Regions from separate parts of the Devosia ginsengisoli genome, predicted to be linked through region 2. Evidence: predicted binding sites of a transcription regulator. Region 2 holds the regulator's gene; each other region holds the start of a gene.
What was found. The regulator LexA, encoded in region 2, represses DNA repair genes until DNA is damaged. The targets are predictions, from matches to a motif close to TGTTCNNNNTGTGTTCNG.

Region 1 (10,281 bases), 650 kb from region 2:
ATTCCCGGTCACTCCTTCTCGATAGCGGTGTTCCGGTGGCCCGAAACATTGCTGCCGGCATCGGCTGGCAGCCGGAAATAGATGAAGCCCGCAAAGGCGCTGAGCCCGCCGACCACGAAAAACGCGATCTGGAAATCGAACAGCGTCAGTTCCCCGCCATGGGTCCGCGTGCTGATCTCGAGGATGGCGCCGGCCACCGCCACGCCGAAGGCCACGCTGAGCTGCTGGGCCACCGCCACGATGGCCGTGGCCTGGCTGGCCTCTTCGTCGTCCACATCGGCATAGCCCAGGGCGTTGGAGCCGGTGAAGAACACCGACCGCAAGATGCCGCCCGCCAGCAATATGGCCATGATGACCGGCGTCGGCGTGTCGATATTGAACAGCCCCTGCGCGGCGATCAGCAGCCCGCCGAACAGCGATGCGAAGCCCAGCACGCGCGGAAAACCGAAGCGGGCATAGACCCGCTCGGCGATGAACTTGCTCATGATCGCGCCGATGGCCGAGACGAAGGTAATGGCGCCGGACTGGAACGGATTGAGCCCGAAGCCGAGCTGCAGCATGAGCGGCAGCAGGAACGGCACTGCGCCCACCCCGATGCGGAAGAACGAACCGCCGGTAATCGAGGAGCGGAACAGCCGATGCCGCAGCAAGGCAGGGTCGAGCAGCGGAAACTTGGTGCGCCGCGCATGCAGCAGGTAGAGAATGCCCGCCGTGACGCCGATCGCGATGGTCATATAGCCATAGATGATCGGCAGCGCCGGCAGGCTCACCACCGACAGGCCGAACACGCAGCCGGCAAAGGCCATGCCCGCCAGCACGAAGCCGACCGTATCGACCGGCCGCGGATTGCGCTGATCGGGCACGTTGAGGAACATGCCGGCCAGGATGATGCCGGCAATGCCGATCGGGATGTTGATCCAGAAAATCCAGTGCCAGCTCAGATAGGTCGTCAGGAACCCGCCGATCAGCGGACCGGTCAGCGGGCCCAGCAGCCCGGGAACGGTGAGCCAGGCCATGGCCGAGACCAGTTCGTTTCGCGGCGTCGAGCGCACCAGCAGCAGGCGCCCCACCGGCGTCATCATCGAGCTGCCGATGCCCTGGAAGAAGCGCGACATCACGAAGGTTTCGAGCGAGAACGAGAACGAGCAGGCCAGCGAGCCCAGCATGAACACGAAAATGGCCAGCCGGAAAATGTTCTTGGCCCCGAACCTATCGGCCATCCACCCGCTGATCGGAATGAAGATGGCCAAAGCCACGAAATAGGCCGTCAGCGCCAGCTTGAGCGCGATCGGATCGGTGCCGATATCGGTCGCGATCGCCGGCAGCGACGTGGCGATGACGGTCGAATCCATCTGTTCCATGAACAGGGCGACCGCCAGGATGAGGGGTGTGACGCGGATCACGGGGATGGGTCCGGGGAGGAATCGAGGCGACGACAGGCGACGCTGGCAGTATGGACGCCGCCACCGCCGCTGAAAAGGTCCAAACCTGATCTTGTATGGTAGATTTATGCGTTATCGACACGCCTTTAGTCCAACAGGCCGCCCCTCTGGCGCAGCGCGCCGCCCCGGCACGGACAGCAACGCTGCCATGCGCGTCACTCCCGCCCTTTCCAAACTGTCAACCCGGTGCTATTGACCCTCGCCAACCTGAGCCTGCGAGTCCTTTTCGCCCCGGCTCGTACTCCAACATTTCTGATTGCATCAGAAGGCAGGAAAGGTCTGGCCTTGGCGAAGATTATTACTACCGCAACCGGCGATTACGCCCTGACCTTCGACGACGTGCTGCTGCAGCCGGCGCGCTCCGATGTCCTGCCCACCGAAACCGACATTTCCACCTATGTCACCAAGGACATAGCGCTCAATCTTCCCATCCTCAGTTCGGCCATGGACACCGTCACCGAAAGCGGCATGGCCATCGCCATGGCCCAGGCCGGCGGCATGGGCGTCATCCACAAGAACCTCACCGCCGCCGAGCAGGCCGAGCAGGTCCGCCAGGTCAAGAGCTTCGAGTCGGGCATGGTGGTGAACCCCATCACCATCGGCCCCGATGCCACCCTGGCCGACGCGCTGGCCCTGATGCAGGCCAATCGCATTTCCGGCATTCCGGTCGTCGAGAATGGCGGCAAGGGCGGCCGCGCCACCGGCAAGCTGGTCGGCATCCTCACCAACCGCGACGTGCGCTTCGCCTCCCATCCGGCCCAGCCCATCCGCGAGCTGATGACCCACGAAAACCTGGTCACCGTGCGCGATGGCGTCTCCAAGGACGAAGCCAAGGTGCTGCTGCACAAGCACCGCATCGAAAAACTGCTGGTCATCGATGCCGATGGCCGCTGCACCGGGCTCATCACCGTCAAGGATATCGAAAAGGCCCAGCTTAATCCCAACGCGGTCAAGGATGTCCAGGGGCGCCTGCGCGTCGCTGCCGCCTCCACGGTCGGCGATCAGGGCTTCGAGCGCTCGCTGGCCCTCATCGATGCCGGCGTCGACCTGCTGGTCATCGACACCGCCCATGGCCACTCCGTGCGCGTCGCAGAGGCCGTCGAACGCGTCAAGCGCGAGAGCAATTCCACCCGCATCGTCGCCGGCAATGTCGCCACGGCCGAAGCCACCCGGGCATTGATCGATGCCGGCGCCGACTCGGTCAAGGTCGGCATCGGCCCCGGCTCCATCTGCACAACCCGCATCGTGGCCGGCGTCGGCGTGCCCCAGCTCGCCGCCGTCATGGCCTGCGCGGAGGAGGGGGCCAAGCACGGCGTTCCCGTCATCGCCGATGGCGGAATCAAATTCTCAGGCGACATGGCTAAGGCATTGGCGGGCGGTGCTTCCTGCGTCATGGTCGGCTCGCTGCTGGCCGGCACCGATGAAAGCCCCGGCGAGGTCTATCTCTACCAGGGCCGCTCCTACAAATCCTATCGTGGCATGGGTTCGGTCGGCGCCATGGGCTCCGGCTCGGCCGACCGCTACTTCCAGCAGGATGTACGCGACCAGATGAAACTGGTCCCCGAAGGCATCGAAGGCCAGGTGCCCTACAAGGGCGCCGCCGGCGCCGTGCTGCACCAGCTTGCCGGCGGGCTGCGCGCCTCGATGGGCTATACCGGCGCCCACAACCTGAGGGACTTCCGCGAAAACTCCGTCTTCGTGAAAATCTCCGGCGCCGCCCTCAGCGAAAGCCACGTCCACGATGTAACGATTACTCGTGAGGCCCCCAACTACCGCAGCGGGCGGTAAGTCCAAACTGAAGCAGCCCCACCCACGATGTCACCCCGGCCTTGAGCCGGGGCCTATCCCGAGATTTGCCCGCCGCCGCAAGGTGGATCGTGTTTCTTCAGAACATCTCAAGATGGATCCCGGCTCAAGGCCGGGATGACACCGAGTGCGGGAACGCACGGGGAAATCAAAAACCCGCTGCTCCCACCGCGGGTTTTCCTCACCCCATCTTCCGCTTGCTCTTGTCGTTATACGGGTTCTCGCTGCCCCCGCGCACCCACAGCCGGATCGGCGTGCCCTTGATGTCGAATGCCTCGCGCAGCCCGTTGATCAGGTAGCGCTGATACGCCATCGGCAGCACTTCGGGCCGCGACGCGAACAGGATGAAGCTCGGCGGCCGCGTCTTGGCCTGCGTCATGTAGCGCAGCTTGAGCCGGCGCCCGGAAACGGCCGGCGGCGGATGCCCCTCGACCATGCCCGCCAGCCACCGGTTGAGCCGCGCCGTCGATACATGCAGGTTCCAGGTCCGCTCGATGGCGAAAATGGCGTCCATCAGCTTGTCGATATTCTTGCCCGTCAGGCCCGACAGCGTCACCAGCGGCACGCCGCGCAACTGCGGCAGCAGCCGTTCGCACGCTTCACGTAGCGAAGCCAGCGCCGCATTCTTGTCCTCGATCAGATCCCACTTGTTGACCGCGATGACCAGCGCGCGGCCTTCGCGTTCCACGAGGTCCGCCAGCGCCAGGTCCTGCTTCTCGAACGGAATGGTCGCGTCGAGCATCAGCACCACAACTTCGGCATACTGGATCGACCGCAGGCTGTCGCCCACCGCCAGCTTTTCCAGCTTTTCGGTGACGCGCGCACGACGGCGGATGCCGGCGGTATCGACCAGGTTGATCACCCGGCCTTCCCATTCCCACGGCACCAGGATGCTGTCGCGCGTAATGCCTGCCTCGGGGCCGACCAGCACACGCTCCTCGCCCACCATGCGGTTGATCAGCGTCGATTTGCCGGCATTGGGCCGGCCGACAATGGCCACGTTGAGATAGCGCTTGGGATTCCAGCGGAGCGTGGCTTCGTCGCCTTCGCCCTCGAGCATGTCCTCGGTGATATCGACATCCACCTCGGGCAGTTCGTCGAGGTCGGCAATATCCTCTTCGCCCTGTTCGGCCGCCACGCGGTCGATCGCCGCCGACACGATGGAATAGAGTTCCGACAGGCCCAGCCCGTGTTCGGCCGAAAGCGGGATCGCCTCGCCGAAACCCAGCTTGAACGCCTCCACCAGCCCGGCTTCCGCCGCGCCGCTTTCCGCCTTGTTGCCGACCAGGTGCACGTCCTTGCCGGCCTTGCGCAACACCTGCGCAAAGCGCTGGTCCAGCGGCACCACGCCGGCGCGGGCATCGATCATGAACAGGATGACATCGGCTTCGCGGATCGCCAGCTCGGTCTGCTGGCGCATCCGGTCTTCCAGGCTCCCGTCGGTCACGTCCTCATAGCCGGCCGTGTCGAGAATGCGGAAGGTCAGGTCCGCAATGCGGCCCTCGGCCTCGCGCCGGTCGCGCGTTACGCCCGGCGTATCGTCGACCAGCGCGATCTTGCGGCCGACGAGGCGGTTGAACAACGTGGATTTGCCGACATTGGGACGACCGACAATGGCAACGGTGACGGTCATGCGAGCTTGTTCCGATCCGGCGTCAGGCGAAAGCGCTCGCTTATTCAGCGACCGGCTCGGCCTCGGTGGTGGCAGCAGGGGCATCTGCAGCCGGGGTTTCGGCGGCAGGGGCCTCGTCGCTGACGATTTCGTCTATGGCGCTGGCCGCGGCCTCGGCATCAGCCGCCGGCGCTTCGGCAATGGCGCCCTGCGACAGCAACTGCGCCAGGTAATAGCCCATGCGGTTGCGCGTATTGCTCTGGGTCAGCGGGTCATTCACCACAGCCTCGAAACTGGTCTGCGCGGCGGCGAAGTCGCCGGCCTTGTACTGCGCCAGTCCCAGCGCTTCGCGGGCCGCATTGCGCAGCGGACCGCCCTCGGCGGCAATGCTGCCGGCGCGCGAGTCGACATCGGCCAGGCTGCCGGCATCCACCATCAGCGTGGCGCCCAGCACCAGCGCCAATTCGCGCAGGCGCGGATTGGATTGGGTATTGGCCAGCTCGTCATAGGCGGCCACGGCATCGGCAGTGGCGCCTTCGCGGGCCATCACGCCCGCCTTGCGGAACTGCGCCAGCACCGGATAGCTGCCCGAACCGTCGGCAATCAGCGTGTCGAGCTGGCTCTGCGCGGCCGGCAGGTCGCCGCCATCGATCAGGTCGAACGCGGCATAGAGCTCGTCCGACGACTGGGCGGCATTGTTGGCATGATACCAGGACCAGCCTTCATTGACCGCCACCAGCGCCACCACGGCCACGGCAGCCCCGATCACATAGGGGCCAAACCGCCGCCATAGCGCCCGCATGCGGTCGCTGCGCAACTCCTCATCGATTTCCTGGAAGATATTGTCCTGGGACATGGCCTGCCTAAGGTCGTCTTTAATTTGCGCGCACGTTTAGCATGGCTCCCATGGAAAGCAAATGCGCCCCTGAGCCGCCTCACGGCGCGCCCGACAGGTCAGCAGCATCCTGCCCACCGCCCATGCGGCCCAGCGTCCACTCGGCCAGGTAATCCGGCCGTCTTATGCCCGGCACCGTATGCACCAGCCAGAACGAGCGCACCGCCCAGCGATAGGGCCGCCGCAATTGTCGTTCCGGCACCCGTTCGGGCCCATACCAGATGGTCAGATGGGGTACGCTGGACGGCCGTCCCGCCCGCAAGCCGCGCCGCTGCATCTCCCGCCCGATATCGCCGTACAGCCCCAACAGGTCCCGCGCCCCGTTCGAACAGCTCAGCACGGTCGGATATTGCGCCCGCCCGCCCGTCTTCGGCCGCGCACCGGCAAAGGTCTGCATCGTGTCGAACACGACATCGAAGCCCGGCCGCCGCACCGCTTCGCCCACTTCCAGCGCTTCGTCCAGCAAATCGCCGCCGATTTCCCGCCCGCGCTGCACCATATGCAGCGACACATGCTGCCGTTCGGCCCGCACCACATTGCGCACGCCGAACTGCCGTCCCAGCCGCTCGGCCCCGCGCTCGATCTCCTGCGCCAAAGCCGGCGGCGGCAGCAGTGTGAAATAATACCGATGCTCCAGCGCCTTCGCCTCCGCTACAGGCGCCCCACCGAAAAGCTCGAATTGCATCTCCATGACATGGCTCATTGTTCCCTGTTTGTTCTTTTTGTAGAACGGCCGACGGCAGCGGTCAACCACCATCGCTGAATCCCGCCACACTTGTAACTCCCGTCCCGACGCTCCACCGGGATAGCGTTCTCCCATCACGGCGGAGGAACGGACATGGCGGCATTTGCAACAAAGAGAACCGGCGCTTCGTTACGCGCATGGAAGCTCGATATATCAGGCATGCTCCGGCTCGCCGCCGCCCCGACCTTCGCCCTGATGAGCGGCATCGCTGCCCTCAGCACCCCCGGCATGACCATCTGCACCGCCGCCATGTCCTGGTCGCCGATCAGCGACATGGCCCTGATGTATCTCCTGATGGCCATCTTTCATCTGCCACCATGGCTGGCCCTCGTGTCAGCCCGTTTGCCGCGCCAAACCCAAGGAGACCAATAATGCAACATGCTGTAGTTTCACACGATGAGTGGCTGGCCGCTCGCCGCGACCTTCTGAAAGCGGAGAAGGAGGTCACCCATCTTCGCGACAGGGTCGCGCAACAGCGCCTTGCCTTGCCCTGGGTTCGTATCGACAAGGAATACGTGTTCGACACGCCCGAAGGCCCGCGCACGCTCGCCGATCTGTTCGAGGGCCGCTCGCAACTTCTGGTGCAGCATTTCATGTTCGCGCCGGGATGGAAGGAAGGCTGCCCCAGTTGCTCCTTCATGGCCGATCACACCGACGGCATGAACCAGCATCTGGCCCATCACGACGTGACCATGATCGCCGTGTCGCGCGCCCCGCTTGCCGATCTCGAGCGCTATCGCCACCGCATGGGCTGGCAATTCCGCTGGGTGTCCTCGAACGGCAGTCCGTTCAATTACGATTTCCGGGTCAGCTTCACCCCCGAAGAAGTGGCCAGCGGCCACATCGACTACAACTTCGGCGAGTGGGACGAGACCGGCGAGGAATGGCCCGGCCTGAGCGCCTTCATCAAGGACGAGGCGGGCGATGTCTTTCACACCTACTCCACCTTCGGCCGCGGCGTGGAGGTGATGATGGGCACCTACGCCCTGCTCGACCTCATGCCGAAAGGCCGCAACGAAGACGAAGGCATGGACTGGGTCCGCCGCCACGACCGCTACAAATAGCCATCGCGCGGCGGACTCTTGCGGGCCTACATCCGATGAATAACCGGCGAGTGGCTGAGCCGAATCTCTTTCATCCGATCTTCGTTCAGTATATGTTCTTTGTGCTACGGAGAAGGATGCCAAATGTACGAGGTCTTTGACAGCTTCTGCAAAATTCCGACGTGGGACACGCCGCATGCGCTCGATGAAGGGCGATTCAGGGCTGCGCTCAGCGAGGTCGTTCATCTGGCCGACTTCTCGCCAGAAGAAATGGGTCGCTACATTCAGCTAAATCACGCCGAGCCGATCTGGCCAAAGACCGCTGCTCAACTCGACAAGGTGATCAATCGTCTCGTGGAGTATGCAACGGTTGAACAGAAGCGCGCCCACCGCCGTGTCTAGCTCCTCGAACTGCTGCCAATAAGCGGGGACGCCGCTTGGTCTGCGTGCGTTCTTCCATTATTCCCATTCGATGGTGCCGGGTGGTTTGCTGGTGACGTCATAGACCACCCGGTTGATGCCGCGCACTTCGTTGATGATGCGGGTGGCGGTCTTGCCGAGGAAGTTCATGTCGAACTGATAGAAGTCGGCCGTCATCCCATCGACCGAGGTCACCGCGCGCAGCGCGCAGACGAATTCATAGGTCCGCCCGTCGCCCATCACGCCGACCGTCTGCACCGGCAGCAGCACGGCGAAGGCCTGCCAGATCTTGTCATACTGGCCCGACTTGCGAATTTCATCGAGATAGATGGCGTCGGCCTGCCGCAGGATATCCAGCTTCTCCGGCGTAATCCCGCCGGGGCAGCGGATGGCGAGGCCTGGTCCGGGGAAGGGGTGCCGCCCGATAAAGCTCTCGGGCAGCCCGAGTTCGCGCCCCAGCACGCGCACTTCGTCCTTGAACAGCTCACGCAGCGGTTCCACCAGTTGCATATTCATGCGCTCGGGCAGCCCGCCCACATTGTGGTGGCTCTTGATCGTCACTGACGGTCCGCCGGTAAACGACACGGATTCGATCACATCAGGATAAAGCGTGCCCTGCGCCAGGAATTGCGCGCCACCGAGCTTCCTGGCTTCTTCCTCGAACGTCTCGATGAACAGCCGCCCGATGATCTTGCGCTTGGTCTCAGGGTCCGATTGCCCGTCGAGCTCCCGCAGGAACACCTTGGACGCATCCACATGCACCAGCGGGATATTGTACTGGTCGCGGAACATGGTCACGACCTGCTCGCTCTCATTGAGCCGCATCAGCCCATGATCGACATAGATGCAGGTCAACTGGTCGCCGATCGCCTCATGGATCAGCACGGCCGCGACAGAGGAATCCACCCCGCCCGAAAGCCCGCAGATCACCTTGCCCGTTCCCACCTGGGCGCGGATTTTCTCGATCATCTTCTGGCGATATGCCGCCATGGTCCAACTGGCGTCGATGCCGCAAATCTTGTGGACGAAATTGGCATAGAGCCTGGCGCCATCGGGCGTATGCACCACTTCGGGGTGGAACTGCACCGCCCAGATGCGCCGCGCCTCGTTGGCGATCATGGCAAAGGGCGCATTGGCCGACGTGCCGACCACTTCGAACCCCTCGGGCAGGGCTACGACGCGGTCACCATGGCTCATCCACACCTGGCGCTCGGTCCCCAGGTCCCACACGCCGTCATAGAGCGCGGCAGCCTTCTCGACCTTGACTTCGGCCCGGCCGAATTCGCGGTGATGCCCCGCCTCCACCTTGCCGCCCAGCGCCATGCACAAAGCCTGCTGCCCATAGCAGATGCCCAGGATCGGCACGCCTGCGTCGAGGATTGCAGGATCGATGGTCGGTGCATTCTCGTCCAGCGTCGAAGCGGGCCCCCCGGACAGCACCACGCCGCGCGGCTGCATCGCCGCAAAGGCGGCTCCGGCGCTCTGGAAGGGGTGAATTTCGCAATAGACGCCGGTCTCTCGAATGCGGCGCGCAATCAGCTGGGTGACTTGCGAACCGAAGTCGACGATGAGGATCGATTGCGGGCGGTCGGACGTATCTGTGCTGTGCATGGCGAGCCATTATCGCCACGCCGCAGATTCCGCAAGCATCTCCCACGCAGACGAGGCCTGCAGCGTGGTTAGTTGAGGATCGCGATGGAGAGATTGAGCAGGCTGGCAAAGCTCACCCAGGCCAGATACGGCACGAACAGCCACGCCGCCGCGGTATCCAGCCGGAGCGCCGAGATGATGAATGCCACGATCAGCGCCAATATGGCCAGGATGACGGCAAAGGCCGGCCACAGCATCTGCCCGATGAACCAGATCGGCGACCACGCCCAGTTGAGTGCCATCTGCGCGAACCAGACCTTCATCGCCCCGCTGCCGGCGTCGATCATCCATATCCGCCAGCCGGCGACCGCGATCATCACATAAAGCGCAAACCACACTGGCCCGAAAATCCAGTTGGGCGGGTTGAATGGCGGCTTGGCCAGCCCTTCATACCAGGTACCCGGCACAGATTGCGTGCCGATCAGCGCCCCCACGCCAATGACCACGACGAGGAAAATGCCCAGCGTCAGCCAGGGGCGGGGAGTCTTGTAGTCGGCGAGGGAAGGTACGGTCATGGCTCGGGCTCAACGGGGCTATATTACCCCCAACGCGCGAGGCTGTCCGCGGTTCACTCCACCAGCCGCAAAGCGTTGAAATAAAACCCGTCCGTACCTGTCAGTCGCGGCGTCAGCGCAATCCCGCCCTTGCCGGTCGCCAGGCCCGCGGGC
Region 2 (10,281 bases):
CCGTAACCTGGCCTATCTCGGCCTGGTCGAAGTGCTCTACGGATACCCGCTCGATGGCGTCGTGCTCACCATCGGCTGCGACAAGACCACGCCGGCCATGCTGATGGGCGCGGCGACCGTCAATATCCCCGCCATCGCCCTTTCGGTCGGCCCCATGCTCAATGGCTGGCACAAGGGCGAGCGCACCGGCTCGGGCACCATCGTGTGGAAGGCGCGCCAGATGATGGCGGCCGGCGAGATCGACTATGCCCAGTTCATCGAGCTGGTGGCCTCCTCGGCCCCCTCGACCGGCTTCTGCAACACGATGGGCACGGCGTCGACGATGAATTCGTTGGCCGAGGCCTTGGGCATGCAATTGCCCGGCTCGGCCGCCATTCCCGCGCCCTACCGCGATCGCCAGGAAATGGCCTATCGCACCGGCAAGCGCATCGTCGACATGGTGCATGAGGACCTCAAGCCCTCCGACATCATGACCAAGGACAATTTCCTCAACGCCATCGTGGTCAATTCGGCCATTGGGGGCTCGACCAATGCGCCGATCCACATCAATGCCATTGCCCGCCATATCGGCGTCGAGCTCAATATCGACGACTGGCAGAAGCATGGTCACAAGGTGCCGCTGCTGGTGAACCTGCAGCCGGCCGGCGAATATCTGGGCGAGGACTTCTATCATGCCGGCGGCGTGCCGGCGGTGGTCAATGAACTGATGGGGCAGGGGCTGATCCGCGAGGGTGCGCCTACCGTCAACGGCAAGCCCATCGGTGAGAATTGCCGCGCCACCACCATCCAGGACGACAAGGTCATCCGCCATTTCGACAATCCGCTCAAGGCGGAAGCCGGATTCCTCGTGCTGCGCGGCAACCTCTTCGACAATGCCATCATGAAGACATCAGTGATCTCGTCCGAGTTCCGCGACCGCTACCTTGCCGATCCGGCCCATCCCGGCATGTTCGAGGGCAAGGCGGTGGTGTTCGACGGCCCCGAGGACTACCACCACCGCATCGACGATCCCTCGCTGGAGATTGACGAGAACACCTTGCTGTTCATGCGTGGCGCCGGCCCCATCGGCTATCCGGGCGCGGCCGAAGTGGTCAACATGCGGCCGCCGGCCTATCTCATCAAGAAGGGCATCCATTCGCTGGCCTGTATCGGCGATGGCCGCCAGTCCGGCACATCGGGCTCACCCTCCATCCTCAATGCCTCGCCCGAAGCCGCTGCCGGTGGCAATCTCGCTATCCTCAAGACCGGCGATCGCGTGCGCATCGACCTCAACAAGGGCCAGGCCAATATCCTCATCTCCGACGAGGAAATCGCCACGCGCCGTGCCGCGCTCGAAGCGGCGGGGGGCTACAAATTCCCCCGGCACCAGACGCCCTGGCAGGAAATCCAGCGCGGCATTGTCGGCCAGTTGGGCGACGGCGCCATTCTCGAGCCGGCCGAAAAATACCAGCGCATTGCCCAGACCAACGGCATTCCGCGCGACAATCACTGATCGCCAATAATCGAGAAGGGCCCGTACCATTGGTGCGGGCCCTTTGCTTTGGGCCGCCGTAACCGGATCGGCCTCTATGCTATAGACACAGCAGATATTCGGGGACCACGCCATGACAGAGCCAACGCACGACGCGCAAACCGGCCCCATTGCAAGCTGCCATTGCGGTGCGGTGAACATCGTCCTGCCGCATGCGCCCAGTGTGGTGGTCGAATGCAATTGCAGCCTGTGTCGCCGCTATGGTGTGCTCTGGGTCTATTATGATGCGGCCGAACTCAGCAGCCTGCCCGAGCCCGGCGTCACCGACCGCTATGCCTGGAATGGCAAGCATGTGGATTTTCACCGCTGCAGCAATTGCGGCTGCGTTACCCATTGGGCGCCGCGTTCCGCTAGCCGCACCACGCGCGGCATCAATGCGCGCCTGCTGCCCGAAGCCGTGGTTTCCGCGGCCCGTTTGCGGCACAAGGATGGTGCCGGTTCGGGCAAGTATCTGGATTAGAAGCACTCAGGCGCATGATTTTCACCGAGCCCCGCGATCCCAGATTGATCACTGTTCGTCGCGGCGGCACGCTGAGCGACCGCGACCACCGGCTACTTGCCGTATGGGCCGCCACCTGCGCCGAGCATGTCTTCCCAATCTTCGAGGCGGCCTTGCGGGGCGATGATCGCCTGAAACACGCCATTGCCCAAAATCATGCCTGGACGCGCGGCGAGATTACCATGCGCCAGGCCCTCAAGGCCGCCGCCGCCCGCTCTGCGGCCCGCGATGTCTCCGGCGCGGCGAAATTTGCCGCTTATGCCACCGCCCAGGCCGTGGCTGTCGCCCATGTGCCGGCCCATGAGCTGGGTGCGGCAGCCTATGCGATAAGGGCAGTGCAGGCGGCGACCAGCGAGACCGGGCGCGAAGTAGCCGGCCGCCGGGAATGTCGATGGCAGCGCGAACAGTTGCCGGACGAAATCCGCGATCTGGTGCTGGACGACCAGCGGCTGCGCAATCACGCCTGCTGGTTTGTGTTCGACTGCTGATGACGTTCCCGGAGGGTGAGATCATTCTGGAGATGGACGCGCTTCGTGCGGTGGCCGCCTATGCGGCCGAAAACGCCGGCGCCGTGCTCGCCATTTTCGAGCAGGCCGCACCGTCGGATATCCGCCCGCGCGACGCAGTGGATGCGGCGCTGCGCTTTGCGCGCGGTGGCAAGCGGGTGAAAGCCCTGCGCGATGCCTCCTGGGCTGCGCTCAAGGCGGCGCAGGAGACGGAAAATGCTGCGGCAAGCCAGGCGGCACGGGCCGCTATGGCGGCTTCCGCGGCGGCCTATCTGCATCCGTTACCCAATGCCACCCAGGTCAAACACATTCTTGGCGCAACGGCCCATGCAGCAAGAGCCGTCGAGCTTGGGGCCGGCGATGACCCTGCTGTCGGCGACGCCCATATCCAGCGCGCCACGCAACAAATGCCCCCTGATGTCCTGAGCGTGCTTCGCCGGTTTCCTCCGGCACCGCCGGGCGGTGGTCGTGTCGGCCAGTTGCTGCGCGCACTCGACACGGCGCTTCGCACCACGCCCTAGGGCCGGTCGGTACTCGGCACGGGACCAATCAGCGCCCCGCTCCAGTCGGGTCATTCCCGCGAAAGCGGGAACCCCTGTTTTCTCCGAGCGGCCCGAACCGCATGATCACCGGTTCCTTACGGTGCCGGCAAACTCCGGCCAAATCCCGAGCAAAAAAAACCACCGCGAAAATCGCGGTGGTCCTTGTGCGAGCGGCGCCGAAGCGCGCTCGTCATCTGTGCCTGAAGCCTAGAGCAGGGTCAGGTTGGTCGCCGATTCCTTGCCGTCGCGGCCGGTCTCGAGCTCGTAGGTCACCTTGTCGTTCTCATACAGGCCCTGCAGGCCCGAACGCTGAACGGCGGAGATGTGGACGAAGGCATCCTTGCCGCCATTTTCAGGCGAAATGAAGCCGAAGCCCTTGGTGGTGTTGAAGAATTTCACGGTGCCAGTGATGAGGGCCATGATAGTTTCCTTTTGCTCTTAACGAGCGGTTATCCGATGGCAACATGCCAAGGGGACATAACGTTCGCATGGTAGAGAAGGAAGCCACGGACCGGACAGGCCGGCGTCAGGCAGCCGACTTAGGCTGAAAACGTATACCCCTATGTGGCACGGAAACGGCCATTCCGCAAGATGTTCGCTACTAAGAGTTTGCGAACACTGCGCTTTGCCCGTCCTGACCCCATTGCGGCCCACCGAATACTTGCCGGCAAAACGCCAGGCGATCCGGCCGTTTCAGGCCCCGCCGCCAGTGGGCGGTGCGCCCGCCGACCGGCTTCTCCCCTGCAATCAGTATTTGCGCAGCAGACCGACGAGACGCCCCTGGACCTTGACGCGGTCAGGGGGAAAGATGCGGGTTTCATAGGCCGGGTTGGCGGCTTCCAGCGCCACCGTATTTCCCTTGCGGCGCAAGCGCTTGAGGGTAGCTTCCTCATCATCCACGAGAGCAACGATAATCTCGCCGGTGCTGGCGGCGTCCTGCTTCTTGATGAGCACGGTGTCGCCATCGAAAATACCGGCATCGATCATCGAGTCACCACGCACTTCGAGCGCAAAATGCTCGCCCGCGCCCAGCATTTCGGGCGGCACCATGATGGTGTGGGAATGGGTCTGGATCGCCTCGATCGGCGTACCCGCCGCGATGCGGCCCATGACCGGGATGGAGATCGGCCGCACATAATCCTCGGTCGCCGAAATGCGCGACGGGGGCGAGGCCACCTTGCCCAGATTGCCCTCGATGACCGAAGGCTCGAAGCGCACCTTGCGGCCGCCAAGGGAGGGGTTCATCGAATCCGGGAGCTTGACCACTTCCAGCGCGCGCGCCCGATTGGGCAGGCGGCGGATGAAGCCGCGTTCCTCGAGCGCCGTGATCAGGCGATGAATGCCCGATTTGGATGCCAGGTCGAGCGCATCCTTCATCTCATCGAACGAAGGCGGAATGCCGCTTTCCTTCATCCGTTCGTGGATGAACATCAGCAGCTCGTGTTGTTTGCGCGTCAGCATGGGGCCCCTCGGGGAGAGAATCGGAACATAGGCAGAACGACTATACGTGTTCCAGTTATGTTCTGCAATACTCGCTGCAATAGTGCAGATCAGGCCGCCGATATGCCCTGGATTTGCGGCAATTGTACCTGCAGGGCTTCCAGTTCGCTTTCGCTGACCACGCGATTGCGGCCGGCATGCTTGGCCGCATAGAGGCACCGGTCGGCGCGCTCGATAAGCATGCTGACCGTATCGCCGGGCTGATAGGCGGCCACGCCGAAGGAGGCGGTGATGCGGCCTAGCTTTTCATTGGTCGAGCGCTTCAGCAGTTCCTTGGCCTGGATGGCGCGGCGAATATTCTCCGCTACGATCACTGCGCCCTCGATATCGGTCGAGGGCAGGATGGCGACGAATTCCTCCCCGCCATAGCGGGCTGCCAGGTCCTTGCCCTTGATGTTGGACTTGAGCGTCATCGCCACCAGCCGCAACACCTGGTCGCCGGTCTGGTGGCCATAGGTATCATTGAAATTCTTGAAATGATCGATATCGACGATCATCAAGCAGAGCGGCGTGCCGTTTTCCCTTGCCTCGGCGATGGCCGCTTCCATGCCTTCGTCGAAGCTCTTGCGATTGGCGATCTTGGTCAGCGGATCAAGCAGGGATTCGCGCCTGACGTCGTCGAGGTCGCGCTGCAGCGAGGCGATGTCGTCGCGCGAGGCTTCCAGCTTCTGCTCGAGGGCGCGGTTGGTGTCCTGCATGCGCCGCGTTTCGGACAGCAGCCGCTCGGCCAGCGTCTTCATCGCCTCGGGCGAAATATCGCGTTCCAGATCCCCGCTGGCCGATTGCAGCGAGCCGGAATAGGCGTTCGCCGTGGTCATGGCAGTGTCGATGGCCTCATGAACCGCCTCGATGCGCGCATGCATGCGCTCCGAGACGTTGGACATGCGGTCATTGACGTCGGATTTGAGGAATTCGTTGTAGAGCGCTTCGGCAAGATTGGCCGACGGGGAATCGCCATTGCGGAAAATGGCGTTGATCCGGTTGTTCAGCGTCGGGTTGACGCCCGTCGCGTAAGTATAGAGCAGCTCATAAAATTGCGGATAGGGCGGTATGCTGCTGCGCTTGAGCAGGTCAAATGCCGAGTTCGCGTAACCGAGCGCGCGTTTGAATTCCTGTTCCGACACAGCTTCCCTCGCGCATGGTTGCGCCGGACCTGGCCGCGTCCTGAATCCCCTGCGGCCGAGTCATCAATAATGAATATCGCGCCAGTATTAATGAAGACAACTATGCCGCCGCAATAAAACGGCTGCTTGCACAATGAAATAAGATCAAATTAGCTGGCGGCGCGGGTTGGTCGCAGCAAAAATGCCGGAATCGGACCGTCATTGCCAAAGGGCGAGTTGCCGGCGCCCGTATCCGAATCGGGCTGTTCGGCTTCCGGGCGCTGCCGGCCGCGACCACGCGCGGGGCGCTGGGCGTTGCGTTCCGGCTTTGCCGCCGGTTCGGGCGTGGTCTCTTCCGTCTCGACCGGCGCAGCCTTGGCGGCGGGGCGGGTCCGGGGCGCGGGTGCTGCCGTTTCGGCAGTGGCCTCGGCTTCGGCGCGGGTGCGCGGGCCGCCGCGGCGCGAACGGGCCGGCCGGGCAGGGCGCTCTGCACCATCTTCGGCCGGAGCGGCGGCTTGCGCCGTCTTGCCACCGGTTTCGAGATAGTCGATCGGCTTCTGGATCAGCTTGAGGATGGCGTCGAGATGCTTGCCATCGGCCGGCGCCACCAGCGTATAGGCGACGCCCGAACGACCGGCCCGGCCGGTGCGGCCGATGCGGTGCACATAGTCTTCGGCATGCACGGGCACGTCGAAGTTGAACACGTGGCTCACCGCGGGAATATCGAGCCCGCGTGCCGCCACGTCGCTGGCGACCAGCAGCGTCAACCGGTTGTTCTTGAACGCATCGAGCGTTTCCATGCGGCTCTTCTGGTCCATGTCGCCATGCAGCGCGCCGGCCGAAAAGCCGTGGCGCTCCAGCGAACGGGCGAGGGTCGCTACGTCGCGCTTGCGATTGCAGAAGATGATGGCGTTGGTCAGGCCCTCGGCCGCGCGGATACGATCGCGCAGAGCGGCCCGCTTTTCCTCGGGCTTGGAGCCGACCTTGACCAGCTTCTGGTCGATCGTGTCGGCCGTGGAAGCGGCGCGGGACACCTGCACATGCACGGGGTCCTTGAGGAATTTCTTGGTCAGCTTCTCGATCTGGCTGTCCATCGTCGCCGAAAACAGCATGGTCTGCCGGCGCGGCGGCAGGCGCGACACAATCTTTTCGATATCGTCGATGAAGCCCATGTCGAGCATGCGGTCGGCTTCGTCGATGACGAGGATTTCAACGCCGGTCAGCAGGATCTTGCCGCGATCGAACTGGTCGAGCAAGCGACCGGGCGTGGCGATCAGCACATCGACGCCGCGATCGAGCTTCTTGTTCTGGTCCTCAAAGCTCACGCCGCCGATGATCAGCGCCATCGAAACGCGATGGTTCTTGCCATATTTCTCGAAATTCTCGGAAACCTGCGCCGCGAGCTCGCGCGTCGGTTCGAGAATGAGCGTGCGGGGCATGCGGGCGCGGGCGCGGCCATTTTCCAGCAGGTGCAGCATGGGCAGCACGAAGGATGCCGTCTTGCCGGTGCCCGTCTGGGCGATGCCGATGACGTCCTTTTTCTGCAGGACATGGGGGATGGCCTGCGCCTGGATTTCGGTCGGCTTGGTGTAGCCGGCAGCAGTGACCGCGTCGGTTACTTTGGTGGACAGGCCCAGCCCGGAAAAATCATCAGTCAATCAGGTAATTCCACTCAGATATGTGGCCCGGGGCCAGGTCCAGTCCGAGACATTCGAACGGTGCGCCGGGGTCTTCAGCCGTGAACTGGAAAATTATGCGACGCGTTCACGACTGGATGGCCACCGAACGGGATTGCAGCAAGTGCAGATACGGAGTGGCCCTGAGGCAGTTTTTTGGCAGAGGCGGGTGATGCCGTGATGACAAACCGTCCAGCCGGAAATGCTCCAGCGGCGCGGACCATAGCGCAAAGGCCTTGCCTGTCAACGGTTTTGCGGGCGTTAGTCTTAATTGGGGCCACTTCACTCTCAGGGGAGGAGTGGCCTCTTGTTCGTGACGCGCAAAACGCGATCGTCACCCTCGGGCTTGACCCGACGGTGTTGCACTTGCTGAACGTCCGTAAGTATAGAGCCCTCGGGTCAAGCCCGAGGGTGACGATCTGCGAATGTATTCCGACCTGTCCGAGCGGGTTCACCCAAAGGCACGGATGCTGTGGCTAAACATCCAGATCCGTCACAAACGCGGCATTCTCCTGGATGAAGTCGAACCGCGCCTCGGGTTTCGTCCCCATCAGCCGGTCGACGCTGATCCGCGTCGCGTCCAGATCGTCCCGCACCTTCACCTGAAGCAGGGTCCGTGATTTGGGCGACATGGTGGTTTCGCGCAGATGCGCGAAGGGCATTTCGCCCAGGCCCTTGAAGCGGGTCATGTCCACCTTGCCCTTGCCGGTGAATTCGGTTTCCATCAATTCATTCTTGTGGGCGTCGTCGCGGGCATAGAGCGTCTTGCCGCCCTGGCTGATGCGATAGAGCGGTGGCAGGGCCAGATAAAGGTGCCCCGCATCGATCAGCTTGGGCATTTCCTGGAAGAAGAAGGTGATCAGCAGCGAAGCGATATGGGCGCCGTCGACATCGGCATCGGTCATCACGATGATCTTGTCGTAACGCAGGTCTTCTTCGCGATAGCGGTCCCGCGTGCCGCAGCCCAAAGCCTGGATGAGGTCGGAGATGAGCTGGCTGGCATGCATCTTCTCCCGGCTAGCCCCGGCGACGTTGAGGATCTTGCCGCGCAGCGGCAGCACCGCCTGGTTGGCGCGGTTGCGCGCCTGCTTGGCCGAGCCACCGGCCGAGTCGCCTTCCACGATGAACAGCTCCGCGCCTTGCGCCGCTGTCTGCGTGCAGTCGGCCAGCTTGCCGGGCAGACGCAGCTTGCGCGTGGCGCTGGCGCGGTCGATTTCCTTTTCCTTGCGGCGGCGCAGCCGTTCCTCGGCGCGCTCGATGGCCCAGTCCAGCAGTTTGCCGGCCTGGTTGGGCGAGGCAGCCAGCCAGTGGTCGAACGCATCGCGCAGGGCGGTATCGACAATGCGCGTGGCTTCACCCGAGGCCAGCTTGTCCTTGGTCTGGCCGACGAATTCGGGCTCGCGCACGAAGACGGAGAGCATGGCGCTGCAATGGGCGAAGACATCATCGGCGGTGAGGATGGCTGCGCCCTTGTTCTTGGTCAGCTCGGCATAATTCTTGAGGCCGCGGAGCAGGGCGGTGCGCAGGCCCGCTTCATGCGTGCCGCCATCGGGTGTCGGCACGGTGTTGCAATAGGATTGCACGCCACCATCGCCGAGCGTCCAGGCGACGGCCCATTCCACCGCTCCGTGGCTGCCCGCCTTGCCGTGAACACCGGCGAACAGCTCGTCGACAATGCGCGTCTCGCCCTCGATACGCGCCGTCATGAAGTCCTTGAGACCATTGGGATAGTGGAACACCGCCTTGGCCGGCGCGTCCTCGGTCACCAGGGACTCGTCGCAGCTCCAGCGCAGCTCGACGCCCGCGAAAAGATACGCCTTGGCCCGCGTCATGCGGAACAGGCGGGCGGCAGAAAAGTGCGCGTGGTCGCCGAAGATCTGCGGATCGGGATGGAAGCGGGTGGTCACGCCGCGCCGGTTCTGCACCCGGCCCAGGGTTTCGATCTCGCCCAGCGGCTTGCCGCGCGAAAAGGCCAGCCGGTACAATTGCTGCTCGCGCGCCACTTCGACCACGAGGCTGTCCGAGAGCGCATTGACCACCGAGACGCCGACGCCATGCAGGCCACCGGAGGTCTCATAGGCCTTGGAGTCGAACTTGCCGCCGGCATGGAGCACGGTATGGACGATTTCCAGCGTCGAGCGACCGGGATATTTCGGGTGGTTCTCGACCGGGATGCCGCGCCCATTGTCGGAAACGGTGATGAACCCGTCCTCGCCCAGATGCACTTCGATGCGGGTGGCGTGGCCGGCAATGGCCTCGTCCATGGAATTGTCGATGACTTCGGCAAACAGGTGGTGCAGCGCATTGGCGTCGGTGCCGCCGATATACATGCCGGGGCGGCGGCGCACCGGCTCCAGCCCTTCCAGCACCTCGATATCGGCAGCCGAATACGAGCCCGGCGCAGCGGCGCCGGCCTTGGCTGCCGGCTTGGCCGGTTCAGGCTGGATATTGCGGCGATCGGGTTCGTCCCCGCCGCCGAAAAGGTCTTCTGCTTGCGACATGCACATTCCATATTCGTGCCCGAATCAGGCAATTCCGCCTTTTAGCATATCCCAGCCGCGTGCCGCGCCATGCCGGAACCACTTGCCGCCATGGGCTTTGTCCACAAAGCTGAACGCCAGATGAACGGCCGGTTCCGGCTGGGTTCAAGCCCGGTCCGGCACGCTGGCAGATTGCATCAATGACACGGAGGCCGTCATGACCAAGTCCATCGCCATCGCCCTGGCGGCGCTGCTGCTCGGCACCAGCGTCACCTTGCCTGTCCAGGCCCAGTCCGCCGGCTTCGGCATCTTCTTCGGCGACGAGGAATCCGACTTCTTCCCCGAGCGCATTACCTGCATGAGCGGCTATGAGGTCCGCCGGGCCGTCGCCGATCGCGGCTATACCAACGTCTATCTCAATGTCATGACAGACAAACATGTCGA
Region 3 (10,281 bases), 1.4 Mb from region 2:
GCTCCAAAAACCGGCACCCCGGAGACGGCTTCCGTCTCATTCTAAAAATTACTCAGAGGCGTAAGCCGTCTCGGGGTTCGCCCATCCGCGGCCGCACTTGCGGTCCGCATTTGACAACCGCATTGCAGGCGGCGCTTCCGTATGTCCGATTGACACCGCCTCCCTCCCGGCTATGGTCCGCTCCGCATCCCAGCCAGGAATTTTCTCATGTCCCATACCGACCTCGCCAAGACCATCGATGACGCCTTCGAGGCGCGTGCCGAGATCAATTTCCACACCCAGGGTGCGGTGCGCGAAGCGGTCGGCGAGGCTTTGCGCCTCTTGGACAAGGGCGAATTGCGCGTGGCCGAGAAGGTTGATGGCACCTGGCAGGTCAATCAGTGGCTCAAGAAGGCCGTACTGTTGAGCTTCCGCCTCAACGACAACAAGCTGGTCGAGGGCGCTCCGGGCGGATCGCATTACTGGGACAAGGTGCCGACCAAGTTCGAGGGCTGGAGCGAGAATACGTTCCGCGAGGCCGGCTTCCGCGCCGTGCCGGGCGCGGTGGTGCGCAGCCCGGCCTTTATCGGTCGCAACGTCGTGCTAATGCCCAGCTTCGTCAATATCGGCGCCTATGTCGACGAGGGCACGATGGTGGATACCTGGGTCACCGTCGGCTCCTGCGCGCAGATCGGCAAGAATGTGCATATTTCGGGCGGCGTCGGCATTGGCGGCGTGCTCGAGCCGCTGCAGGCCGGCCCGGTCATCATCGAAGACAATTGCTTCATCGGCGCCCGTTCCGAAGTCGTCGAAGGCGTCGTGGTGGGCGAAGGCTCGGTCATTTCCATGGGCGTCTTCATCGGCGCCTCGACCAAGATCGTCGACCGCAATACCGGGGAAATCCATATCGGCAAGGTGCCGCCCTATTCGGTTGTCGTCTCGGGTTCGCTGCCCGGCAAGCCGCTGCCCAATGGCAATCCGGGGCCGAACCTCTACTGCGCCGTCATCGTCAAGACTGTCGACGCGCAGACCCGCAGCAAGACCGGGATCAACGACCTGCTGCGCGATTAGCAGGGACTCTGGCGGGGCAAGTGCGATTCACCTAGGATGATTGCGCCGGATGGGTCCCGGCGTATCCATTTCCGAGGGGGAACTCATGGATAATCTCGTTGCACTCTACACCACCACGGCAGGGCGCATTTCGCGCAAGAACTGGTGGATCGGCGTCGTCGGCATCATCGTGGCGAGCATCGTGCTCTCCATCATCCTGTCGCTGGTGGGCCTGAATGCGGCCTGGGCACAGTTGATCGTCTATGTGCTGCTGTTCTTTCCAAACTGGTGCATCGGCCTCAAGCGCCGGCAGGACCGCGACAATAATGGCATGGACTTCAAGATCCTGATGGGCGTGTCGGGCCTGCTGACGCTGGTCCAGGCCCTGGGCATCGGCGTCACCATGACCGATATGGGCAATGGCGTCGTCATGCCGGCGCCGGATGCGTGGCTGATGGTCCTTTACGGGCTGATGGGCATTTTCGGCATCTACATGCTGGTACAGCTCGGCTTCCTCAAGGGCACGCCGGGTCCGAACACCTACGGCGCCGATCCGCTCGGCTACGCCACGGCCTGAACCAAAGGACGGGACCTCTCGTGACGTCTGATATCGCGGACGATCCCGTCCACTTGCTCAAGCAACTCATCGCCTGCCCCTCGGTCACCCCCGAGACGGCAGGCGTCCTCGATGTGCTCGATGGCGCGCTCAGCGCCATCGGCTTCACCGTTCACCGCCTGCGGTTCGAGGGCGACGGCTCCTATCCCGTCGACAACCTCTTCGCCATAAGGGGCAAGAGCGGGCGACGGCTATTGTTCGCCGGCCACACCGACGTGGTGCCACCGGGCGACCTGGCCAACTGGACCAGCGACCCCTTCACCCCGCGCGAAGCGGACGGCAAGCTCTATGGCCGCGGCGCCGCGGACATGAAGTCGGGCATAGCGGCCTTCGTCGCCGCGGCGGCCGCCATCCCTGATGATGCCGGCACGATCATGCTCGCCATCACCAATGACGAGGAAGCCGACGCCATCAACGGCACCGACAAGCTGATGGTCTGGGCCGAAGAGCGACAGCTGCATTTCGACTTCGCCATTGTCGGCGAACCCAGCTCGGCGGCGCTGCTCGGCGACGGTATCAAGATCGGCCGGCGCGGCTCGCTTTCGGGCGTGATCACCGTTGCGGGCATACAGGGCCATGTCGCCTACCCCGACAGGGCCAACAATCCCCTGCCGGTGCTGGCGCGCATCGTCACGGCGCTGGATGCCAAGATCGACGGCGGCAGCGAGCATTTCCCCGCAAGCAATCTCGAAGTCACCTCGATCGATGTCGGCAATGGTGTCTCCAACGTCATTCCCGCGTCCGGCACCATCCGCTTCAACATCCGCTACAACGACCTGTGGACAGCGGAAACACTGGCCGACTGGGTGCGGACCCGCATTGCCGGCGTCGATCCTGCCGGCGCGACGATAAGTTTCGCGTTGGCCGGAACGCCATCGCGATCGTTCCTCTCGCCGCTGAGCGAGGATGTCGACCTGCTCTCTGCCGCCATCGCCGGCATTACCGGGCGCCGGCCGGACTTCTCCACCGGTGGCGGCACATCGGATGCCCGCTTCATCGCGCAATATGGCCCGGTGGTGGAATGCGGCCTGGTCGGCCCCTCCATGCACAAGGCGGACGAGCATATCGCCCTCGCCGACCTCGCCGGGTTGACCGATATCTACCGCACCTTCATGGTCCGCTTCTTTGGAGCATCGGCATGAAGATCTGGACTGCGCTGCGCAATGCCGCCAAGGGCTGGGTGCTGCTGCTGCGCGGCAATGCCGGCTGGCGCGAGCAGTTCACGCGCTCGGCAGCGGGGCTGGCAACAGCGCTCGCCATCTTCATCTTCATTGTCTTCCTGACCGTCATCATCGTGGCCATCGGCACCGACATACCAGGCCTGTTCGCCATCCTGGCGGGCATGTTCGCCCTGTCCCTGCCGCTGGTTTCCATGGCGCTTGTGCTCGCCGGCACACGCATGGCGCTCGGCGTCGCCGGGCCGACTTACGACGTGCTGGTGCCCGGCACCTATGCGCTCATGGGTTTCATCGTCGTCGAAGGCCTGCTGGCGAGCCTCTTCGGCGGGCCGATCGTGGTGGTGAGCTGGCTGGCTTTGGGCTATCTGCTCTATCGGCTGGCGCGGGCCGCAACCGGCTGGCATGCCGGCATTTCTATTGGCTTTGCAGTTTTGACCGTGCTGCTGCTTGTCGCCATGCGACAGGCGCTCTACATGCTGAGCAGCATTGCCGGTTCTCCCTCCTGATCATCGAGACAAGCCCTTGGCCCAACCGACCACGACCTTCCTCGATGAATTGATGTCCGCCGCCCGCGGCTGCTTTGCCCTGCTTGTTGGTAACCGGCAGGCGCCATCCTATTTCGATTTCAGCCAGCGCGGGCTGGTCGGCAGCCTCATCGCCACGGTGATCGGCATCGGCCTGGCCGGCTTCGGCCCACTGCTGACCGGCATCGACCTGCCATCGGGCTCGGCGACACAATCGGTCGTGGTCAATGGCGTGCTGTTCGTCGCCCAGGCGGTCACGGCATTCGTCGCCCTGCGACAGATGGGGCGGCAGGATGGATTCATCCCTTATCTCGTCGCGTCCAACTGGGTGACGCTGGCCTCGGCCGTGCTGTTGCTGATCTCGACCATGCTCGGCGCGCTGGGCTTCATCGTGCTGGTGCTGGTGGTCATCCTGGCGCTGGCGAGCTTCATCAATATCGGCCGCTTCATCGTCACGCTGACGGCGCTGCAGATCGGCATCCTGTTCATTTCGCAGGCCGTGGGCGTGTTCCTGGCGCTGGCTGTGCTGGCCGTGATCATCGGCCCGGCGCCGCCCCCGGTCTAGTAATCGACCCTGGTCAGGTAGAGCCCCGATGACGGGGCCATGGCTCCGCAGCGACGCCGGTCCCTGGCGTCAAGCGCGGCGCGGAAATCTGATGGCGACCACTTGCCCTCGCCCACCAGCTTGAGCGAGCCCACCATGGAGCGCACCTGGTGATGCAGGAAGCTGCGGGCACTGGCCGATATCACGATATGGTCCAGCTCCCGCCGCACCGAAAACTTATCCAAGGTCCGCAAAGGCGAGTTAGCCTGACACTCCGATGAGCGGAACGTGGTGAAGTCATGAGTACCCAGGATCAGGCCGGCTGCATGATCCATGGCATCGGCATCCAGCTCCATGGGCACGTGCCAGACATGATCGCGCTCGATGACAGCAGGCGCGCGGCGGTTGAGGATGCGATATTCGTAATGCCGCGCCCTGGCCGAGAACCTAGCCTCGAAATCATCGCCCACCGCCTCGGCCGCAATGATCGCCACGGGGTCGGGTCGCAGGTGATAATTCAGCGCCTCGCGGATACGGAACGGGTCCCAGGTCTTGCCCAGGTCGAAATGGGCCACCTGCCCCAGCGCATGCACGCCCGCATCGGTGCGCCCCGCCGCCTGGGTCGTCACCGTCTCGCCCGACATCCCGTAAATGGCCTGCTCCAGCGCCTGCTGCACGCTGGGCCGGTCGGCCTGGCGCTGCCAGCCCGAGAAAGGCGTTCCGTCATATTCGATAGTGAGCTTATACCTGTGGGCAGAAATGGGAGGGACCCTTGGCTCTGGTTAGAAAATTCGAACGACTGGATACCGAACGTACCCAGCTTCAGGATGAGGTGGAAGCAAAGTACGCCGTGTTTGAGCGAGACGGCCGAGGTTTTGTGCAGATCAATACCTACGGACGCGCGGATCGGAAATTGCCCGGCAAACTCTCACAGACCATTCAATTGGATCGCGAGGGTGCTGAGGCTTTGGTTGCCATACTTAAAAAGGCATTTGCCCTTAGCTGACAGTCGGCGGCAGCGTCCCGGCCCCGCGCAGGAAAGTGGCGGCATCCATGGCGCCCTTGCCTTCGCGCTGCAGCTGGGTCAGGCGCACCGCGCCGCTGCCGCAGGCAATGGTCAGGTTGTCGAGCAGCGTGCCGGGCGCACCGGCGCCCTGCCCCAGGGTCGAGCGCAGGGCCTTGATACGGACCGGCTTGCCGCCCAGTTCCAGCTCGAACCAGGCGCCCGGGAACGGCGACAGGCCGCGAATGTGGTTATGCACCTCGTCCGCCGGGCGCGACCAGTCGATGCGGGCCTCGGCTTTCTCGATCTTTTTCGCGTAGATGGCGCCCTCTTCGGGCTGCGGCTTGAAATCGAGGCTCCCGCGCTCCAAAGCGGCCAGCGCCCTTCCCATCAGGTCGGCGCCGACACGCATCATCTGGTCATGCAATTCGCCGGCCGTCATGTCCGGGCCGATGGGGATCATGTCGATCAGCGCCACCGGGCCGGTATCGAGCCCCTCATCCATCTGCATGACCATAACCCCGGTCTCCCGGTCGCCCGCCATCACCGCACGCTGGATCGGCGCTGCACCGCGCCAACGCGGCAGGAGTGAGCCATGCAGGTTGAGGCAACCGAATTCGGGCGCGTCGAGAACGGGCTTGGGCAGCAGCAGGCCGTAGGCCACGACCACACCCACTTCCGCGCCGTGGCTGGCAAAGATGATCTGCTCGGCCTCGCCCTTGAGCGATTTCGGCGTGAAGACCGGAATGCCGAAGCCCTCGGCCGCCAGATGCACCGGCGACTTGCGCTCCTCCTGGCCACGGCCCGCCGGCTTAGGCGCGCGGGTATAGACCGCGACGACCTCGTGGCCGGCAGAGACGATTTCAGTGAGGGTAGGAACGGAAAATTCCGGCGTGCCCATGAAGACGACGCGCATTGGCAAACTCCTGGGCACGACCTCGCCCTTCGACAGGCTCAGGATGAGGTCTACTGGAAACTCGGCGACCTAACAGCAGCCCTCATGGTGAGCTTGTCGAACCACGAGGGCGTGGCACTAGCCCGCCCGCTTGGCTGCCTTGTCGAATTTCTTGATGACGCGGTCGCGCTTCAGCCGGCTGAGATAGTCGATATAGAGCACGCCATCGAGGTGATCGAGTTCGTGCTGAATGCAGACGGCCAGCTTGCCCTCGGCCTCGCGCACCACTTCCTTGCCGTCGAGATCGGTATATTTCACCGTGACCTCGTTGGGGCGCTCGACCTCGTAATAGAGCTCGGGAATGGACAGGCACCCTTCCTCGGTCACCTGCATCTGCTCGCCGAAATGGGTGATTTCAGGGTTGATCAGCACCATCGGATCGGGCTCTTCGCCTTCCGGCGCCAGGTCCATGACCACAATGCGCTTCATCACCCCGATCTGCGGCGCGGCCAGCCCGATGCCGGGCGCGTCATACATGGTGTCCAGCATATCCTTGGCCAGCGTCTTGATCTCGTCATCGACCTCGATGATCGGGTCGGCAACAGCGCGCAGGCGCGCATCGGGAATGACGAGAATGGGGCGTACAGCCATGATAAAAGGTCCGGCAGAAGGGGTTTGCCTCTCGATATGGTATTTGCCGCGCTGCGGTCAACTCTTGTGGTCAGCGAAAGAGAACATTATGCGAACACGCGAATCGCGGTAAGATGCGCGGATGGATAGTGTGCTCTTCGTGCTTGGCGATTTCCCCGTGACGCTGGCACAGGTCAGTATTGGGGGTGTCGCCCTGGCTGGCCTGCTGCTGCTTGGCGTAACCATCGCCATCATGCGCGCCAGCGCGCGGCGGACCGTCGAGGCCGGCGCGGAACTGGCCGATCAGTTGCAGGCGGGCCTGGTGGCCCAGATCGGCGAACGCGATCGCCGCATCCAGGACCTGGATCACCAGGTGCGTGTCGAGCGCGAACGTGGTGCGGACCTGCTCGATCGTGAGCGCGAAAAGAGTGCCGAACTGCTGGCCGACGCCGCCGCCCTCAAGGCGCGGCTGGCCGAACAGTCGGCGCAGTCGGAGGCCAACCTGGCGCGCTTTCTCAACGCCCGCCAGCAGATGACCGACGAATTCAAGGCGATTGCCGGGGATGTGCTCAAGACCCAGAGCGAGACCTTTACCCGGCAGAACCGCGAGCAGGTCGATACGCTGCTCAAGCCGCTCAACGAGAAGATCGTCGAATTCCATACCGGCATGATCAGTGACCGCGCATCGATGACCGAGCAGATCAGGGCGCTGGCGGCGAGCAATCTGCAGATCACCACCGAAGCCAACAATCTCACGCGGGCGCTCAAGGGCAATTCGCAGATGCAGGGCGCCTGGGGAGAGATGATCCTCTCGACGATCCTGGAAGGCTCGGGCCTGCGCGAGGGCGAACAGTTCATCACCCAGCAGAGCCATACGGGTGAAGACGGCAGCCGCGTGCGGACCGATGTCGAAGTTCTGATGCCCAACAATGACCGGCTGGTCATCGACTCCAAGGTCTCGCTGACGGCGTTTGCTGCCTATACGAGCAGCGAGGACGAGGATCGGTCGATGCATCTGCAGGCCCATATCGCTTCGATCCGCAGCCACATCAAGACGCTCGGCGACAAGAGCTATCAGCGGCACGCGCAGTCCAAGATGGACTTCGTGATGATGTTCGTGCCCATCGAGTCGGCGCTGGCCACCGCCATCCAGCAGGATGCGAGCCTGGTGGAATTCGGCATGAGCCGCGGGGTGATGCTGGCGACGCCGACCACGCTGATGACCGTTCTGCGCACGGTGCGCAATGTTTGGGACATCGAAAAACGCCACCAGAATGCCGAGCAGATCGCCGAGCGGGCCGGCGCGCTCTATGACAAGGTGGTGGGGTTCCTGGTCACCATGGACAAGGTCGGCAGCAATCTCGAACGGGCCCAGCAGGGCTTTGCCGATGCCCGGGGGCAATTGGCCACGGGCAAGGGCAGCGTGGTGCGGCAGGTGGAGATGCTGCGCGAACTGGGGGCCAAGTCGAACAAGCAGCTTCCGGCCGGCTGGGACAACGGCGACGACGACATGCCCAAGCTGCGCCTGGTGAACGAGGACCCGGGCGACCTTTCCTGATCATTGTTATCGAACCGGTTGGGGCGCCGCGCGTTCTGCCTTGGTCAATCGAGCCAAGGGAGACTGATATGGCCCAGCATCACGACCATCACGGCACCATGGTGCCGCAGGATACAAATTTCGATAATGCCGACCAGCCGGGCATTGCGCAGCCCTATACGCAGAGCGAGGTGGAAGACCTGCTCTATGGCGACGACCGCTCGGCCAGCGAAAGACTGGCCCGCCTCAAGGAGTTGCGCGACGAGGCGACGATCCGTGAAAGCGGCGACTGGGGCGGCCAGGACCCGGCTGCCATGCTGGACGAGTTGGACCGGGCTATCGACGAATTGAGCGCCACCATCGCCAATGGCGATGACGGGGAGGCCTATGCGGGGCTTGCCACCAATTTCGACAATGACCCGGCCGACCGGCTCGATGCCCTGTCGCCTGACGACGAGGACGCAAGGCACGCCATTGAAAGCGACGAGGACGAGGCTTTCTTCGACGAAGACGACGAAGAGGACAACAGCATGGAGGACGAAATCTGGGATGGCGGGGACGAGTTCAGGACCGACCCTGACCTGCACTGACTAGATTTCGGTACGGGCCTTGAGGGCCTGGCTGAGGGTGCCTTCGTCGAGATAGTCGAGCTCGCCGCCGACGGGGACGCCGTGGGCGAGGCGGGTGACTTTAGTGCCCGAGCCGGCCAGGCGGTCGGTGATATAGTGGGCGGTGGTCTGGCCTTCGACGGTGGCGTTGATGGCCAGGACTATCTCCTTGAACTCACTTGCTCTTTTCAAGAGGTCATCGATGGAGATGTCGTCGGGGCCGACGCCGTCGAGGGGGGAGAGGACACCGCCCAGGACGTGGTAGCGGACGGCGCCGACACCAGCGCGTTCGAGGGCCCAGAGGTCGGCGACATCTTCGACCACGATCAGCATGCCGCTTTCGGCGCGGCGCGGGTCGGCACAGATGGTGCAGGGGCTGACCGTGTCGACATTGCCGCAAATTTCGCAGGTTTTAACGGCACTTACGGCCCGGTCGAGAGCGGCCGAAAGCGGGATCATCAGCTGATCCTTCTTCTTGATCAGCTGCAGGACGGCACGGCGGGCCGAGCGCGGGCCGAGGCCCGGCAGGCGGGCCAGGAGCTGGATGAGCTGTTCGATTTCGGGGCCGCCGGAAGCCATTTTCGCGTTCACACCTTGCCCGAATTGGTTAGCAGACTGTTAGCATCGACGCGCCGGACGCGTGAAAATCAGAACGGGAATTTCATGCCCGGCGGAATGGGAAGGCCGGCGGTGACCTCGGCCATCTTGCGCTGCATCTCGGCTTCCGATTTCGCCTTGGCATCGGCATGGGCAGCGATGATCAGGTCCTCGAGCACTTCGACATCGTCTTCCTTGAACAGGGTCGGATCGATCTTCACGCCCTTCATGTCGCCCTTGCCTGAAAGAGAGACCACGACCATGCCGCCGCCGGAGCGGCCTTCGACCACGAGATCGGCAAGCTCGGCCTGCATGGCCTCCATCTTACCCTTCATCTCGCCGGCGGCCTTCATCATACCCATGATGTCTTTCATTCGTCGTCCTCTTCAGGTGGGGGCGGAGCCAGATCGGGCTCGACGGCAGTAGCGTCGTCGCGCACCGTCACATTGACCAGTTTAGCCCCGGGAAATGTGTCGAGTATGGCCTTGACCAGCGGATCGTCATGCGCGGCGGCCTGGGCGGCCTGCTGGCGCTGCACGGCCTCCTGCCGGATGGTGAGGCCCTCGGGCGGCTTGCTGGACACATTGACCAGCCAGCGCTGGCCGGTCCAGAGCTGGAGACGCGCCGAGAGCGTGGCGATCATGCCGGGATCGGCGCCATCGGCGAGGGCGACTTCGATACGGCCCTGTTCGAAGGAGAGCGGGCGCATCTGGCTTTCGAGCGCCAGCTTGACCAGCACGTCGCGCTTGGCGCCGGCCAGAGCAATCAGCTCCTTGTAGCTGGCGACGGTGGCGAGGGCAGCCTGGGCCTGCGGCGCGGCGGGCTGGGCGGCGACAGCTTCGGTGGCCAGCGGACGCGGGGCCTCGACGCGCAGGGCCGACGGACCGCCGCCGCCGGAGGGGCCACGATTGATCGGCGCACTCGGCGGCAGGCTCGGGGCGGGCGCAGGCTGGTTGGTCAGCCGGGCGATGAGATCGTCGGGGCTGGGCAGGTCGGCGGCATAGGCCAGGCGGATCAGCGCCATTTCGGCGGCCTGCAGGCCATTGCTGGCGCGGGCGACCTCGTCATAGCCCTTGAACAGGATCTGCCAGGCGCGGGTGAGCGCGCGCATGGGCAGCTT

Region 1: the regulator LexA is predicted to act here: its motif matches at 6,459-6,476, upstream of FPZ08_RS03050 (2'-5' RNA ligase family protein).
Region 3: the regulator LexA is predicted to act here: its motif matches at 6,520-6,537, upstream of FPZ08_RS21030 (DNA recombination protein RmuC).

Annotation. Positions count from the first base shown of each region.
Region 1 covers NZ_CP042304.1:615,132-625,412, forward strand. The annotation lists gene FPZ08_RS03030 (MFS transporter) at 9-1,361, opposite strand; gene guaB (IMP dehydrogenase) at 1,728-3,230, shown strand; gene der (ribosome biogenesis GTPase Der) at 3,430-4,881, opposite strand; gene FPZ08_RS03045 (tetratricopeptide repeat protein) at 4,922-5,716, opposite strand; gene FPZ08_RS03050 (2'-5' RNA ligase family protein) at 5,796-6,446, opposite strand; gene FPZ08_RS21825 (hypothetical protein) at 6,575-6,775, opposite strand; gene FPZ08_RS03060 (DUF899 domain-containing protein) at 6,872-7,564, shown strand; gene FPZ08_RS03065 (hypothetical protein) at 7,688-7,945, shown strand; gene guaA (glutamine-hydrolyzing GMP synthase) at 8,003-9,574, opposite strand; gene FPZ08_RS03075 (TspO/MBR family protein) at 9,643-10,128, opposite strand; gene FPZ08_RS03080 (RsmB/NOP family class I SAM-dependent RNA methyltransferase) at 10,182-10,281, opposite strand, start outside.
Region 2 covers NZ_CP042304.1:1,266,030-1,276,310, reverse strand. The annotation lists gene FPZ08_RS06185 (IlvD/Edd family dehydratase) at 1-1,492, shown strand, start outside; gene FPZ08_RS06180 (GFA family protein) at 1,605-1,991, shown strand; gene FPZ08_RS06175 (putative immunity protein) at 2,036-2,518, shown strand; gene FPZ08_RS06170 (putative immunity protein) at 2,518-3,057, shown strand; gene FPZ08_RS06165 (cold-shock protein) at 3,286-3,498, opposite strand; gene lexA (transcriptional repressor LexA) at 3,826-4,539, opposite strand; gene FPZ08_RS06155 (GGDEF domain-containing protein) at 4,629-5,702, opposite strand; gene FPZ08_RS06150 (DEAD/DEAH box helicase) at 5,852-7,339, opposite strand; gene parE (DNA topoisomerase IV subunit B) at 7,834-9,858, opposite strand; gene FPZ08_RS06140 (hypothetical protein) at 10,055-10,281, shown strand, end outside.
Region 3 covers NZ_CP042304.1:4,314,225-4,324,505, reverse strand. The annotation lists gene dapD (2,3,4,5-tetrahydropyridine-2,6-dicarboxylate N-succinyltransferase) at 208-1,050, shown strand; gene FPZ08_RS21070 (DUF805 domain-containing protein) at 1,136-1,606, shown strand; gene dapE (succinyl-diaminopimelate desuccinylase) at 1,627-2,787, shown strand; gene FPZ08_RS21060 (hypothetical protein) at 2,784-3,329, shown strand; gene FPZ08_RS21055 (hypothetical protein) at 3,346-3,912, shown strand; gene truA (tRNA pseudouridine(38-40) synthase TruA) at 3,909-4,652, opposite strand; gene FPZ08_RS21045 (methionyl-tRNA formyltransferase) at 4,664-4,897, shown strand; gene fmt (methionyl-tRNA formyltransferase) at 4,890-5,810, opposite strand; gene def (peptide deformylase) at 5,928-6,440, opposite strand; gene FPZ08_RS21030 (DNA recombination protein RmuC) at 6,562-7,977, shown strand; gene FPZ08_RS21025 (hypothetical protein) at 8,046-8,546, shown strand; gene recR (recombination mediator RecR) at 8,547-9,143, opposite strand; gene FPZ08_RS21015 (YbaB/EbfC family nucleoid-associated protein) at 9,212-9,535, opposite strand; gene FPZ08_RS21010 (DNA polymerase III subunit gamma/tau) at 9,532-10,281, opposite strand, start outside.